2 regions of the Pseudarthrobacter sp. NIBRBAC000502771 genome follow, and region 1 is predicted to be linked to the other one. Evidence: riboswitches for the same ligand, from Rfam matches in the RefSeq annotation. Region 1 holds a riboswitch; the other holds the start of a gene.

Region 1 (7,261 bases):
GCCCTGATCGGCATCGGCGCCGTGGAACTTTGGCGCGGCCGTGCCTACTGGACGGCCCGGATTGTGCTGGCCGTGACGGTCCTGGGCACCTCCATCTGGTCCGCCGTACTCCTGGGCCGGGATGCCGAGTGGCTCCCCTGGCTGCGCATCGCCGCGATCGTCCTTGGCGTCCTGGCAGCTGCCGGGATCCTCCTGCGCCTCGACGCACTGGGGGCGGGCGGACGGTTCCGGCGTGCAGGTACGGCCGCCGTCGTCGTCGTGTCCCTGCTGGCCGGCGGACTCGGCACAACTGCCTGGACCCTGGCCACCGCCGCTTCCGCGCACTCGGGCTCCATTCCGACGTCGGGGCCCGCGGGTTCGTCGGCAGGCGGCTTTGGGAACCGGGCCGCTGGCGCCCGCGGCGACCGCACGGACGCAGGCGCCGGAACTGACGGGGCAGCCTCCGGCAGTAACGGGTTCGACCCGGCGAACGGCTTTGACCCCACTACTGGAAATGGTGGTCCGGGCGGTGGCCCCGGCGGTGAAGGGACCACCGACGCCGCCGTGACCGCGCTGCTCTCCTCCACCACCACCAAATGGTCCGCCATCGTCTCGGGCGCCAGCCAGGCAGCCAGCCTGGAACTGGCCACCAACACCAACGTCATCGCGCTGGGCGGCTGGAACGGCGGGGATCCGTACCCCACGCTCGCCGAGTTTCAGGACATGGTGTCCAAGGGCGAGATCGGGTACTACATCCAGGGTGGCGGCATGGGCGGAGGCGGCATGGGCGGCCGCGGCGGCAACTCCGAGGTGGCCGCCTGGGTACAGGCGAACTTCCAGGCGCAGACCGTGGGCAACTCCACCGTCTACCGCCTGGCGGAGTAGCACGCCATGGCCAGTCACTACCCGACCCCGCCGTTCTCAAGCACCGCGACCGGCGTTGGGCGTCCCTCCGGGGCACGTGCAACCGGACCCCGGGCCGTAAGGGCCCGGGCTGCCGACGACGGGGGAACAACGTCCGCCGGGGACAGCGGGACAAAGTCCGTCCGGCCTCCGCGGAATCCCCAGGCCCTCCGGCGGCATCTGGAACTGGCGGCAGTACTGGCCGGAACGGCCGTGTTGTACCTGTGGAACCTCGGCGCATCAGGCTGGGCGAACGCGTTCTATTCCGCCGCGGCCCAGGCGGGATCGCAGGACTGGACTGCCTGGTTCTTCGGTTCCTCGGACGCTGCCAACTCCATCACGGTGGACAAGCCGCCGGCCTCGTTGTGGATCATGGGACTGTCCGTCCGGATCTTCGGATTGAACCCGTGGAGCATCCTGGTCCCGCAAGCGCTGATGGGGGTCGGGGCCGCCTGGCTGCTCCACCTTGCGGTGCGCCGTGCCGCGGTGCAGGCCACGGGTGACGACACCGTCGCCCACCGGGCCGGCTTGCTGGGCGCTGCCGTCCTCGCCCTCACGCCGGTTGCCACGCTGATGTTCCGGTTCAACAACCCTGACGCCCTGCTGGTGCTGCTCATGACTGCCGCCGGGTATGGGATCCTCCGTGCAATCCAGGAGGACCGGCCGCGCTGGCTCCTGCTGGCCGGCGTGTTCCTGGGCTTCGGCTTCCTGGCCAAGCAACTTCAGGTCCTGCTGGTGGTTCCCGGGTTCGCCCTGGCCTACATGGTTGCGGGGCCGGGCAGGCTGCGCCGGCGCCTCCTGCGGCTCGCCGCGGCAGGGGCGGCGATGGTGGTTTCCGCCGGCTGGTGGCTCGCGGGTGTCGAGCTGACACCTGCCAGCATGCGGCCCTACATTGGCGGGTCGCAGGACAACTCCATCCTGGAACTCACCCTTGGCTACAACGGATTGGGGCGGCTGACGGGCGACGAAACGGGCAGCGTGGGCGGGGGCAACGGTTGGGGCGTCCCCGGCCTGTTCCGGATGTTCAACAGCGAGTTCGGAGGCCAAATAGCGTGGCTGCTGCCCTCCGCCCTGATCCTCGCGGCGGGCCTGCTGTGGGTGGGCCGACGGGCGCCGCGGACGGATCCGGTGCGTGCGTCGGTGGTGGCCTGGGGCTCGTGGGTCCTGGTGACGGGCCTGGTGTTCAGCTTCATGGCCGGCATCATCCACCCCTACTACGCGGTGGCGCTGGCGCCGGGCATTGCGGCACTTACCGGCCTGGGCGCTGTTCTCCTGTGGCAGCACAGGCAGCAGCTGGCCGCTGCAATCCCGCTCGCGGCGGCGGTGGCAGCGGCAGCCCTGACGGCGTTCTCCCTGCTGGGCACCACCTCGGCCTACGGTCCGTGGCTGCGCTGGCTGGTGCTGGCGGCAGGGCTGGCCGCTTCCGCCGGAGTGGGCCTCAACCGGTTCCTGGGCCGCCGCTCCCTCCAGCGGACGACGGCGGTGCTGGCCGTTGCTGCGTCGCTCGCCGGGCCGCTGGCCTACTCCGTCTCCACGGCATCGGCGGCGCACAGCGGGGCAATCGTCAGCGCAGGCCCCACGTCAGGGTTCGGTACGGGCCCGGGCGGAGCCCCCGGCGGCACTGGGGGCAACGGGAACGGATTCGGCCCCAGTGGCACAGGCAGCACAGCCCAAGGCACGCAGGGACAAGGCACTCGAGGACAAGGCACGCAGGGACAGGGCTTCCGGCAGCCAGGTACCCAAGGCGGCACAGGGTTTGCCGGAGGCCGCAGCGGAGGGATGGGCGGCCTCTTGGGTGCCCCCACGCCGTCGGCCGGGCTGGTCACCGCGCTCCGGGCGGGGGCCTCAAGCTACACCTGGGCCGCGGCCGTGGTGGGTTCGAACAACGCCGCCGGTTACCAGCTGGCAACCGAACTTCCAGTCATGGCGGTGGGCGGCTTCAACGGCACCGATCCCTCCCCCACGCTGGCGCAGTTCCAGGAGCTGGTGTCCCAGGGAAAGATCCATTTCTTCATCGCGGGCGGGACCATGCGCTCCACCAGCGGCTCGGATGCAGCAACGCAGATCGCTGAGTGGGTGGCCGCCAACTTCCAGTCGCAGAGCATCGGTGGCACCACGGTGTACGCCCTGGCAGGCCAGTAGCGAGGCAGTCCGGCCCGGACCGGAAGTCCCCGGCGGGCTGGACTGCTTCCGTTTAGCCGGTCCTCAGCGCGTGCGGCCGCAAACCGACGCGCGGAATCCGCGACTTCCGTTACCTAAATGTGACTTCTGCTTAATCTTCCTGTACCGTCGATTGGGTGCGGTTTCCGTTCGGGCCGCATATCCCGGGTTGACGCCAAGCTCTGCCGCTTCCCCGGATTCCGATTGAGCAACGGCAGAGGCGGGGGACCCACCGTCCCGGGCAATGACTGCCCTTGGGGTTAAGCCAGTACGTGATTTTCATTCCGTACGGCCGGATGCCCTCATCCGAACCCGACAGCTAACTCCGCAGGTGTGAGAGGCGATCAATCATGTCCAAAAACACGGCAGAATCATGCCTGCAGGCTAAACACAGGGCCAAACCGCAGGCCAAGAAGACCACCCTGGGCCAGCGCGCCGCCGTCCTTGCGGCATCGTGCGCGGTACTGGTGGGGGTAGGCGCGGCCGGACAGGCCACCAGCAGCATGACCCCGGCGTCGTCCACCCAGTCAAACACGGCAGCAGCCGACGCCCAAATGAGCATCGAGAAGAGCGAAATCCGCTCCAACCCGGTGGAGAGCCCCGCTCCCGCAGCCATCAGCGTTGCACCGCAGGCGGCTGAACCGGCTCCGGCAGCAGCGCCCGCGGCTCCCGCACCGGCCCCTGCCCCGGCACCCGCACCGGCCCCTGCCCCGGCACCCGCACCGGCCCCCGAGCCTGCACCCGAGCCTGCACCCGCCGTCGCAGTCAACGATCCCGCCGGAGCCCAGGCATACGCCGCCGGCCAGCTGGCCACATTCGGCTGGGGACCTGACCAGATGCAGTGCCTGCAGACCCTGTGGACCAAGGAATCCGACTGGACCACCACAGCTACCAATCCCAGCAGCGGGGCGTACGGAATCGTCCAGTCCCTCCCCGCCGAGAAGATGGCCAGCTCAGGTGCGGACTACCTCACCAACTACCGCACCCAGATCAACTGGGGCCTGGATTACATCAAGAAGAGCTACCAGTCCCCCTGCGGTGCACTGAACTTCCACCTGGCGCACAACTGGTACTAGGCACCATTTCCCTGCCGCGGCGCGACGAAGCGGCACCTTCAGCTGAGCCTTTCCAGCATTGACGGCCGCCCGACGACGCGTCCCTGGCCCCGCCGTCGTTCGCCCTGGAGTGGGGCCCGGCAGGGAACTACCGCGCAGTGAGGGCCGCATCCCCGGGGATGCGGCCCTCACTGGTTTAAGGTGCAGAGCTTGGCGCCGCGCCTGCCCCCGCGTTCCGCCACGGTATGCACTGGACAGACCACTTGTTGCCGTCCGGATCGGCGAAGTACACGAAGTGTCCCCAGTCCTGGACGTCCACGTCACTGACGTCCACACCGTTGGTTTTCAGGAAGTCATGCGCCGCGGTGATGTCGCTGACCACCAGTTGCAGGTTTGACCCGGTGCCGGGAGGTGCGTCCGTCAGCCCCTCGCCAATGCAGATGGAGCAGGCCGAACCTGGCGGCGTCAGCTGCACGAAACGGAGGTCGTCCGAGGGCCGCTCATCGTAGTCGGCGTTGAAGCCCACCTTGTTGACGTAGAAGTCCTTGGCGCGGTCAACGTCGGAGACAGGGACAAAGACAAGTTCGAGTTTCCAGTCCATCCGCACAGGCTAGCGGCGGGGCACCGGTCCGAAAAGGCCCAGCGCAAAAAGAAAGCCGTCTAAGAAGTCCCTCCCCGACAGGTCCCGTCCGGAGGCAGGTGGCTACCCGGCGATGCCGTAGAGGCGGTCGCCGGCATCGCCCAGCCCGGGAACGATGTAGGACTTCTCGTTGAGCTTCTCATCGATGGAGGCCAGGACGATGTGCACGTTTGCGTCGCCCAGTTCCTCCTCCAGCTTGGCCAGGCCCTCCGGAGCCGCCAGCAGGCAGATGCAGGTGACGTCCGAAGCGCCCCGCTTGAACAGGAACTTGATGGCCTCGCGCAGGGTGCCGCCGGTGGCCAGCATGGGGTCCAGGACGAACACCTGGCGGCCGGTCAGGTCCTCGGGGAGGCGCTCGGCGTAGGTGATGATGTCCAGCGTTTCCTCGTCCCGGGCCATGCCCAGGAAGCCCACCTCGGCGGTGGGGACCAGTTTGGTCATGCCCTCCAGCATGCCCAGGCCCGCCCGGAGGATGGGGACCACCAGCGGTGTGGGCTTGGTGAACGCCGTACCGATGGTGGTGCTGACAGGCGTTTCGATGGTGACGGGCTCGGTGCGGACCTCCCGCGTGGCTTCGTAGGCCAGCAGCGTCACCAGCTCTTCCGTCAGCTGCCGGAAGACAGGCGACGGCGTGTTCTTGTCCCGCAGGACGGTGAGCTTGTGGGCGACCAGGGGGTGGTCAACAACGAGAGTACGCATCCCCCAAAACTATCATCCGGCGGTGTCCTTGTTGTGGCCTCCGTGGGCGTGCTCACTGCCGCCGTCGCCCCCAAGGTGCGCTTCCTCGGCCACCACGTCGCGGACGATTGGACGGTCGAACGACGGCGCCGCACCGGCGTGCTCCCGCCTGCGGACCAGGTGGAACAACCTGTGCGCCAGAATGACCACGCCCACCCACGTCAGGCCGAGCAGCCACCCGGCCATGACATCGGTCAGCCAGTGGTGGCCAAGGAAGACGCGGCTCAGCCCCATGGCGATGATGAACAGCGTGCCGCCCGTGATGGCCGAGACGCGAACCACCGTGGCCTGGAACTGGAGGCAGATCAGGTACACCACCAGGCTGATCACCACGGTGGTATTCAGGGTGTGGCCACTGGGGAATGACGGTGAATCCTCGTATGGGGGCACCGCGTCCGCGTGGTCCGGGCGGGTGCGGCCCACCAGTTTCTTGCCGAACGTCGTGGCCATGATGGAGACGGCCGCTGCGCCGCCAACCAGGATGAGGGGCCGCCAGTTCCGGCTGAGGAAGGTCAGCCAGGCGGTGAGGATGCTGGCGAGGATGGGCATTCCGATTCCGCCGCCGATATTGGTGAAGCCGGTAACGAACGCATCGAGTCCGGGGCTGCGCAAGCTCTCCGACAGGGCCAGGGCCGGCTTGTCCAGGTTGGCCAGGCCCGCGGAATCCACCACATTGTCGTACACCTCGGCGCCAAGCAAGGCCAGGGATACGATGATCGCACCGCCCACGAGGATGGTGAGGACCAGCGCCGCATAGGGCTTGAACCAAAGACCTAGGCGATCCCGAAGAGTGTCCATGGTGCCTCCCGGCGTCGGTAAGTAACCTGAGTATCCCCGAAACTATCATTGAGCCATGCCGTTGCCCGAAAAGAAACATCATGCCTGGATGGGCCTTGCGTTGGCGGAAGCGCGCCGGGCACTCGCCACGGAGGATGTTCCCATCGGCGCCGTGGTGCTGGGGCCCGACGGCGGGGTCCTGGGTTCCGGCCGGAACCAGCGGGAGGAACTGGGCGACCCCACGGCCCACGCCGAGGTGGTGGCCATCCGGGAAGCGGCGGCCCGACTGCAGGAACGGGCAAGGCTCGGCGGCGGCAGCGGCGACGGCTGGCGGTTGTCTGATTGCACGCTGGTGGTCACGCTGGAACCCTGCGCCATGTGCGCCGGCGCGATCGTCCTGGCCCGGATCCCGCGGGTGGTGTTCGGTGCCTGGGACGAAAAGGCCGGCGCTGCAGGTTCGGTGTTCGACATCCTCCGCGAACGGCGGCTCAACCATTGGGTTGAAGTGTACCCGGGCGTCCGCGAGGAAGAGTGCGCCCTACTGTTGCGGGAGTTTTTCGCGGGACACCGGAGTATCAGCCAGCAGCCCTAGTCCACAGCCCTGGTCCGCAGTCGGCCCGGTCTCCAGTCCCGCTGTCAGTCCCGGGCCCCCAGCAGGGCCAGCACTTCACGGGCGGTACTGCTCCAGCCCGGTAGCCTCATCCGCCCCTCCAGCGCTGCTGCGCGCCAGCTTTCGCGGAGAGCCGCGTCCCCAAGCCACCGCCGCAGGAACCCTGCCAGCAGTCCGGGACTTTCCTGTCCCCCGGCCGGCAGCCGCAGCACTGCCCCGGGAAGGCGGGGGCCGCCGTCGGCCGCTGTTAATTCTGTCAGGCCCAGGGCCTCCACTGCCCCTGTCCCTTCCCGGACAACGACGGGGATGCCGTGGGCCAGGGACTCGGTGACCACCATTCCGAATGCCTCCGCCCGGGACAGCAACAGGCTGAGGTCGGTCTTCGCCCATTCATTTTCC
Region 2 (7,261 bases), 670 kb from region 1:
CTGGCATGTCTGCGTGACTGCGGACTGGTCCTGGCGGAGCCCGTGGGGCGACGGGTCAGGTACGAACTGTCGGATCCACGCCTGGCGCACGCGCTGGCGGATCTGCTCGGCACCATCCTCGCTGTCGACCCCATGTGCCAGTGTGATGACCCTGACTGTGCCCAAGAGAACTCCGGATACTCAAGGTCCGGCCGGTTGAACCTGGAGAACCATTCATGAGCGGACACGACCACTCCCACGGCGCCGGTGACGGGGCGGGCCAGCGCGGAAAACTGATCATCGTGTTCTCCATCACCTTCGCGGTAATGGTCGCCGAGATCATCGGTTCCCTGCTGACCGGGAGTCTGGCGCTGCTGGCCGACGCCGGGCACATGTTCACAGACTCAGCCGGTCTGCTGATTGCCCTGATCGCCGCCTCGCTGGCCCTCAAGCCCGCGACGCTGAAGCGGACCTGGGGCTATAAACGGGCCGAGATTGTCGCGGCCGCGGGGCAGGCGGCCCTGCTCCTGGGCGTGGGCGGGTTCGTCATCATCGAGGGCATCCGCCGGCTCTTCGAACCCCCTGAGGTTGGCGGGTCCACGATGCTGTGGTTCGGCATCATTGGCCTGGCCGGGAACGCCGTCGGCCTGATCGTGCTCGCCTCGGGCCGGAAGAACAACTTCAACATGCGCGCCGCGTTCCTGGAAGTCCTCAATGACGCCCTGGGATCGGTCGCGGTCATTGCCGCCGCGATCATCATCGCCGTCACCGGCTGGGTGCAGGCCGACGCCGTCGTGTCCTTGCTGATCGGCGCGCTGATCATTCCCCGGACCCTGAAGCTGCTGAGCGAAACCCTCAATGTCCTGATGGAGAACGCCCCGGCCGGCCTGGACCTCGCTGAGGTCCGCGAGCACATCCTTGCCCTGCCGCACGTCATCGACGTCCATGACCTGCACGCCTCCCTCGTCGCCTCCGGCACCCCGGTCCTGTCCGCGCACGTCACGGTCGAGGACGGCTGCATGCGCGACGGGCACGCCGCGACCATCCTGGCGGACCTGCAGCGCTGCGTTGCCGAGCACTTCGAGGTCAGCGTCGAACACTCCACTTTTCAGATAGAACCCGCCGCCCACCGCGATCAGGAAAGCATCCCCCACTAAATGACACAGGCACGACCCTCCACCGCCACGACCACAGACCCGGCGCGGAAGATCCGCATCGTCCTCTGGATCCTCCTCGCCGCCATCGTCGGCGCCGGCCTCATCTGGTACGCGATCTTCACCGCGAACAAGCCAGAGCCCGTCGCCGCGCAGCCGGTCTCGGACGCGCAGCTGGTCCGGGACGACAGCCACCGCCTCACCACCCCGGCCACGGAAAAAGCCCAGCTCGTGGAGTTCCTGGACTTTGAGTGTGAGTCCTGCCGGGCGGCCGCGCCGCTGGTGGAGGAATTGAAGAAGGAATACGGGGACCAGATCACCTTCGTGAACCGGTACTTCCCCCTGCCATCGCACAAGAACTCCGGCCAGGCCGCCCTGGCCGTTGAGGCTGCCGCCCAGCAGGGCAAGTACGAACAGATGGCGGCCAAGATGTTCGAAACCCAGCCGCAGTGGGGCGAGAAGCAGGACTTCCAGAACGCACTGTTCCGGACCTTCGCCGAAGAGCTCGGCCTGGACATGGCCCAGTACGACGCCGCGATGGCCGCCGAGGAGACCAAGGAGCGGATCCGCAAAGACATCGCCGACGGCAAGGCCCTCGGCGTGACCGGGACCCCGACGTTCTTCCTCAACGGCGAAAAACTGGTCCTGAACAGCGAAGGCGAATTCCGCCAAAAACTCGAGGACGCCGTCAAGTAACCGGCATCGGCAGCGGGCCCTGCGGACCCGCTGCCGATCAAGGCCATGAGCAGGACTTTGCCCGGAAGGAGTTCCCAGGTGATCGCTCAGCGCATACCCCTGCGACTGCCCCGGGCCGGCGCCGTCGCCTTGGTGGTGCTCCTGCTGGCGGCCGGGGCACACCTGGCCGCCGGCGGGCAGCTTCCAGCGCTGCCGATCATGGCGGCGCTTGCCGCTGTCGTAGGACTCTCCGCGGTCTTGGTCGCGGGGGCGAAACTGACGGCACCGCGGCTTTCCTTCTACCTCTGCGGATCCCAACTCGCCCTGCACCTGGGGTTTTCAACGCTTTCAACGCCCGCGGCGGGCCGCCCCGGCCCTGCCCACCACGGGCCGTCCTTGCTGAACCTTGAAGGTGCCGCGTCCCATCAGCACTTGGTGGCCGACCCGGGCACTTACATGACGTTCGTCCACCTCGCCGCGACGCTGGGTACAGCAGTCCTCATTGCCCGCGGCGAGGCTGCCCTTTGGGCGCTTGCCGCGTGGCTGCGCCCGTTGTGCGGCGCCCTCGTTCCCGCCGTCCTTCCGGCGGACTTCCGCCACCCCCCGCGTCCGGGGCGATCCGTGGACAGGGGCTGCAGAACCCCCGTCCAGGTCGTTGTCCGCGGACCACCACTTAGATTCTGCAGATCATAAGCCCTTCGCCGCCGGCGGCAGGGCGGCCCGGTACGAAGAGGCGTGCCCGGCAACCGGATATGAACAGAATCGACGACCCCATGACAACACGTAAAATAACCACTCGCTCCCGGGCAGGCCTGGCTCTCGCCGGCGCGCTGCTGCTCGCAGCCATCGGGGCGGGACCAGCGCACGCCCACGACGCTCTTCAGTCCACGTCCCCCGAGCGGGACGCGACAGTGACAGCCGCCCCTGCCAGCGTGTCTTTGACCTTGTCGGAGCCGCCCACGGACTCACAGAGCTTGAACCTCAGTGTCATCACCGTGACTGACTCAACGGGAAAGACCCTCAGCGACGGCCAAGTCACCGTGACGGGACCGACCATCTCGACAAAGGTCGCCCCGGGAAGCAACGGTCCCTACACCGTGCTGTGGCGGACGGTTTCCTCAGACGGCCACCCCATCGAGGGAAAGTACTCTTTCACGGTCCAGGACCCCGGGGCAGAAACACCGGCGGCGGCGCCGGCCACAACAGCATCGGTGCCGCCCTCGGCCGCGCCGTCGGCAACCCAGAGCGCGGCGGCAACCACCGTTCCGATGGCTCCGCGCCCGGATGACAGCAACGCTTTGCTCGTCGTAGGCATCGGCGCAGTCATCCTCGCCATCCTGGGCGGCATCCTTTACCTTGCCCGGCGTCGCCGGGAGCCGACCGGTACCGGGGGAAACTGACCCGCAAGGAGTTCTCCAGATGCCGGCCCCGGCCGCCTCTTCACAAGAGTGCCATCCGGGGCCGGCATCTCCTTTAGGACGTGGAAATGGTGCCTGGCCGCTGATGCTCGGCCCTCGCCGACCGCCTGCGGTCCCGGTACCTGCAGACCGCAGCAGCCAAAACGGCCCCGGCCATCACCAGGCATGCTGTCACACCCACGGAGAACAACACGGAGGATACCGGCGGTGCCGGTGCTGACGCGTCGGCGGCCGCGATAATAGTCAGCCAGTAGGCGACGGTGGCCCCCGTCCACGCCAGGCCCGCACAAGCTGTCACCCATGACCATCCGGAAAACCATGCGCTGCCCTGCCGGTAAGACAAGGCGACGGCTATCGCCACGACCCCGGCGACTGCCAGGAGCTGCAGCCCCAGCAGATACGGCCCGGCCACCAATCCGACGGGGATACCCAGGCCACCCAGGAGCACAAGCCGCTTGGCAGCGAGGGGCATACCTCCCCGGTTCGCGTCCGACCGGGTACTGTCGCTCATCGTTTCATCTGGCATGGTCGAATCCTAAACTTCCTCTTCAAATGGGCTCTCCGGCGCACGTCGCGGGCCTCATGCCTAGACGATGCTGCGGCAGCGGATTGCCTTCCCTGACGATACAGCATGCGCTGGATCGAAAAGGGCGGGAACCGATGAGGCCAGCGGAAGCTGCCGCTTCCCCACCGGCACACTGAAGGCCGGCGGTTTCGGAGCCCCCAAGGCACCGAAACCACCGGCCTTTCAGTTGGTTCTTAGGCTCCTGCGCGGACGAACGTCACAGCTCCCTTGGACGTCATCCAGGTCAGGGGGTGCACGGCGGTTTCGTTCTTCCCGTTCAGCCCGGAGCTGAGGACCTGGCCGTTGCCGACATAGATCCCGACGTGACCGGGCTGCATGACCATGTCGCCGGGCTGGGGATCGCTGACGACGGTGCCGTAGTTCATGAACTGCATGGGGCCGAGGTCTCCGACGGGGATCCCGGCAGCGTTAAGCGCGTTTTCCACCAGGCGTGTGCAGTCCTGAATCATGCCGATTTGGGCGTAGGCCGAGGAAAGCATGGTGGCGTTGACTCCGCCTGCCGGAGCGGCCACGGGCGCGGCGGCCGGCGTGACAGTGACCTGGGCCTTGGCCGGAGCCGCAGCAGCGGTCGCACCCGCGGCGGGCACGGCAGCGCGGGGGGTCTCTGCGGGGACGGGTTTAGGCGCTTCGACGACCGGTGCCGGGGTCGTCTTCACGGCAGGACGCTCAAAGGAGATCTGGATTGACGCATCTGCACTGAGCGGGGCCTGTACCTGGCTGGCGAGCTCAACATTTGAGGCCGGCTCGGCCTCGCGCTGGGCCGGGGCCTCTGCTGCCTGCGCGGCGATCCCGCTGGTCAGGATCAGGCCGGAGGCTGCTGCGATGACCGCTGCCTGGCGGCCTACGCCACCGGCGTTCTCGGCAACGGATTTGGACAGGACCGCAAGGGCACTGGTCTGGACAGGGGCCGCGCGGTGGCGGCCGTGAGCACGGCGAATCGACATGAAAGGGCCTCTCCCACTGCCTGCGAGGTTAGCTGTCGGATTCGGATGGGAGACACCCGGCCGCTGTTCCAGCGCAATGCTGGAGGCGCGGCTTCACCCCAAGGCCTGCACTAAGCGGGCCACGTTTGGGTTCCCCGTCTCTGCCGGACGAATTTTGCGAACGGATCCCAAGGCAGCGGCAGAGTTAGGCAATCTGCTCAGGAGTGCCGCATTCTGAGACCGGCACGCCTCCGACCGTACCGGAGAACCTGGGCTATTGTCACATTTGCATAACGTGCGCACGGCTGCTGCGGGTCTCAGGCAGCCCCCCAATCAGCGCTGCAGCCAGTGCTCGGACTCGACCCCTTGGGGTGCCGTCCGAGGTTCCCTTTCCGCCCGTGCACTCCAGAGTAAAGACCTTGTCGGAGCTGGCGCGACCTGGCCACCGCCGCCTGGAGGCGAAGGCCCGGCTGAAGGACTAGTGGCCGGTCCGGGGCGGTCGGGTGATGACGTTGCCCAGGACCAGGAGCGCCGCCCCGGCGGTGACGAACACGTCGGCAAGGTTGAAGGTGGGGAACCAGCCGCTGTGGAAGTAATCGACAACTCCCTGTCCGTCGAGCCTGTCAACGAAGTTTCCGACGGCTCCTCCGAGCAGCGCCGCGGCCCCGGCCCGGGTGAGGCCGGTCATGGAAGGGGCGGAGGTTACGGCGTACCAGAGTAGGGCAGCGATGATCACGCCGGTGACGGTGATAACAACCCACGGGGACAGATCAGCCCCGAAGCTGAAGGCGACGCCGCGGTTATAGAGCAGCTTGATGTTGATGGGGCCGAGGTCAGTCGCCGTGCCGTTGGAGAGTATGGCCTCTGCCAGCGCCTTGAGGGCCAGGTCGGCCGCCGCCAGGACGGCGGCGCCAAGCAGCACCACCGCCCTGGACCGTCGCGCTGTGGCGGCGGGTGAGTCCTGACGCCCTATGGTTTGGGCGCTCACGCTGCCGGTTCCAGCGTGGGGGCGGGTTCGGGCGCACGAAGTGTGGTCTTGCGGCTGATCCGTCCGGCGCGGACTCCGTTGGCGATCACGGCTATTTCGGCCAGTTCGTGGATGAGGACCACGGCGGCCAGGCCGAGCAGTCCGAACAGTGCCAGCGGGATCAGCACAGCGATCAGCAGCAGGGACAAGCCAACGTTCTGGAGCATGATGCTCCGGGTCCGGCGGGCGTGAGTGAGGACCTGGGGCAGGTGGTTCAGGTCCTCTCCCATCAGGGCGATGTCTGCTGTTTCAATCGCGACGTCCGTGCCCATGGCGCCCATGGCGATGCCGGTGTCGGCGGTCGCGAGGGCTGGGGCGTCGTTGACGCCGTCGCCGACCATGGCGGTGGGGGCGCGGCCTTTGAGCGTGCGGATGATCTCGGCCTTATCCTCGGGGCGGAGGTCCGCGTGAACCTCTGTGATGCCCGCTTCCTGGGCCAGGGCTGTGGCGGTGATGAGGTTGTCACCGGTGAGCATGGCGGTTTTGTAGCCGGAGGCGCTGAGTCTGGCGATGACTTCCCGGGCCTCGGGCCTCAGTTCGTCCCGTACGGCGACGGCGCCGATGACCTGGCCGCCATCCTCGATCAGGACGGCCGTCGCGCCGGCGTGCTGCATCCGCTCGACGTCGGGGGTGAGGGGCCCGGCGTTGATCCACCCGGGGCGGCCGAGACGAACGACCCTGCCGTCAAACCGACCCTCGAGGCCGGCGCCGGGGACGGTGTCAACGTCGGTAACAGCCGCGCGTTCGGTGGTGGCTGCGAGGATGGCACGGGCGAGCGGGTGTTCGCTGCGGGCTTCCAGTCCGGCGGCGAGGGCCAGGACCTGTTCCCGTGTGGCCGTGCCGGTAGCGGCGACATCGATCACCGCTGGCTTGTTACGGGTGAGTGTTCCGGTCTTATCCAGGGCGATGGTGCGGATCCTGCCGAGCGTCTCAAGGGCGCCTCCGCCTTTGATGAGTACGCCGATGCGGCTTGCCGCGCCGACGGAGGCGACGACGGTGACGGGTACGGAGATGGCTAATGCGCAGGGTGAGGCCGCGACGATGACGACGAGGGCGCGTTCGAACCACAGCAGCGGTTCTCCGACGATGAAGCCGAAGGTGACGATCAGCGCTGCGACGATGAGAATGCCGGGGACGAGTCGTCTGGCGATGGAGTCGGCCAGGCGCTGGCCCGGGCCTTTCCGGGACTGCTCGGCCTCCACGATGTGCACGATCCGGGCCAGCGAGTTGTTCTGGGCGGTGCTGGTCACTTCGACCTCGAGCGGGCCGGTGCCGTTGATTGACCCGGCATAAACCCCGCTTCCCGGACCGGCCTCGACCGGAAGGGATTCTCCGGTGAGCGCCGAGGTGTCAAGGGAAGTGCGGCCGGTAATGACCCTGCCGTCAGTGGCCAGGCGCTCCCCTGGCCGGACCACCATCCGGTCTCCGGGCACGAGTTCGGCCGGGGCGATGGAGACCTCGGCGCCGCCGCGCAGGACGGTGGCCTCGGCCGGGACAAG

What was found. Region 1 has a riboswitch for cyclic di-AMP ahead of NIBR502771_RS01410 (hypothetical protein). Riboswitches for the same ligand answer to the same signal wherever they lie in the genome.
Region 2: another riboswitch for cyclic di-AMP. It lies ahead of NIBR502771_RS04775 (NlpC/P60 family protein); the one in region 1 lies ahead of NIBR502771_RS01410 (hypothetical protein).

The regions. Positions count from the first base shown of each region.
Region 1 covers NZ_CP041187.1:320,920-328,180, forward strand. The annotation lists gene NIBR502771_RS01400 (glycosyltransferase family 39 protein) at 1-864, shown strand, start outside; gene NIBR502771_RS01405 (glycosyltransferase family 39 protein) at 871-3,024, shown strand; cyclic di-AMP (ydaO/yuaA leader) riboswitch at 3,224-3,387, shown strand; gene NIBR502771_RS01410 (hypothetical protein) at 3,393-4,118, shown strand; gene NIBR502771_RS01415 (VOC family protein) at 4,294-4,698, opposite strand; gene upp (uracil phosphoribosyltransferase) at 4,801-5,436, opposite strand; gene NIBR502771_RS01425 (phosphatase PAP2 family protein) at 5,449-6,273, opposite strand; gene NIBR502771_RS01430 (nucleoside deaminase) at 6,329-6,844, shown strand; gene NIBR502771_RS01435 (glycosyltransferase family 4 protein) at 6,889-7,261, opposite strand, start outside.
Region 2 covers NZ_CP041187.1:991,560-998,820, forward strand. The annotation lists gene NIBR502771_RS04745 (helix-turn-helix transcriptional regulator) at 1-219, shown strand, start outside; gene NIBR502771_RS04750 (cation diffusion facilitator family transporter) at 216-1,136, shown strand; gene NIBR502771_RS04755 (thioredoxin domain-containing protein) at 1,137-1,829, shown strand; gene NIBR502771_RS04760 (hypothetical protein) at 1,908-2,501, shown strand; gene NIBR502771_RS04765 (copper resistance CopC family protein) at 2,582-3,208, shown strand; gene NIBR502771_RS04770 (hypothetical protein) at 3,282-3,752, opposite strand; gene NIBR502771_RS04775 (NlpC/P60 family protein) at 3,986-4,756, opposite strand; cyclic di-AMP (ydaO/yuaA leader) riboswitch at 4,760-4,955, opposite strand; gene lspA (signal peptidase II) at 5,214-5,723, opposite strand; gene NIBR502771_RS04785 (cation-translocating P-type ATPase) at 5,720-7,261, opposite strand, start outside.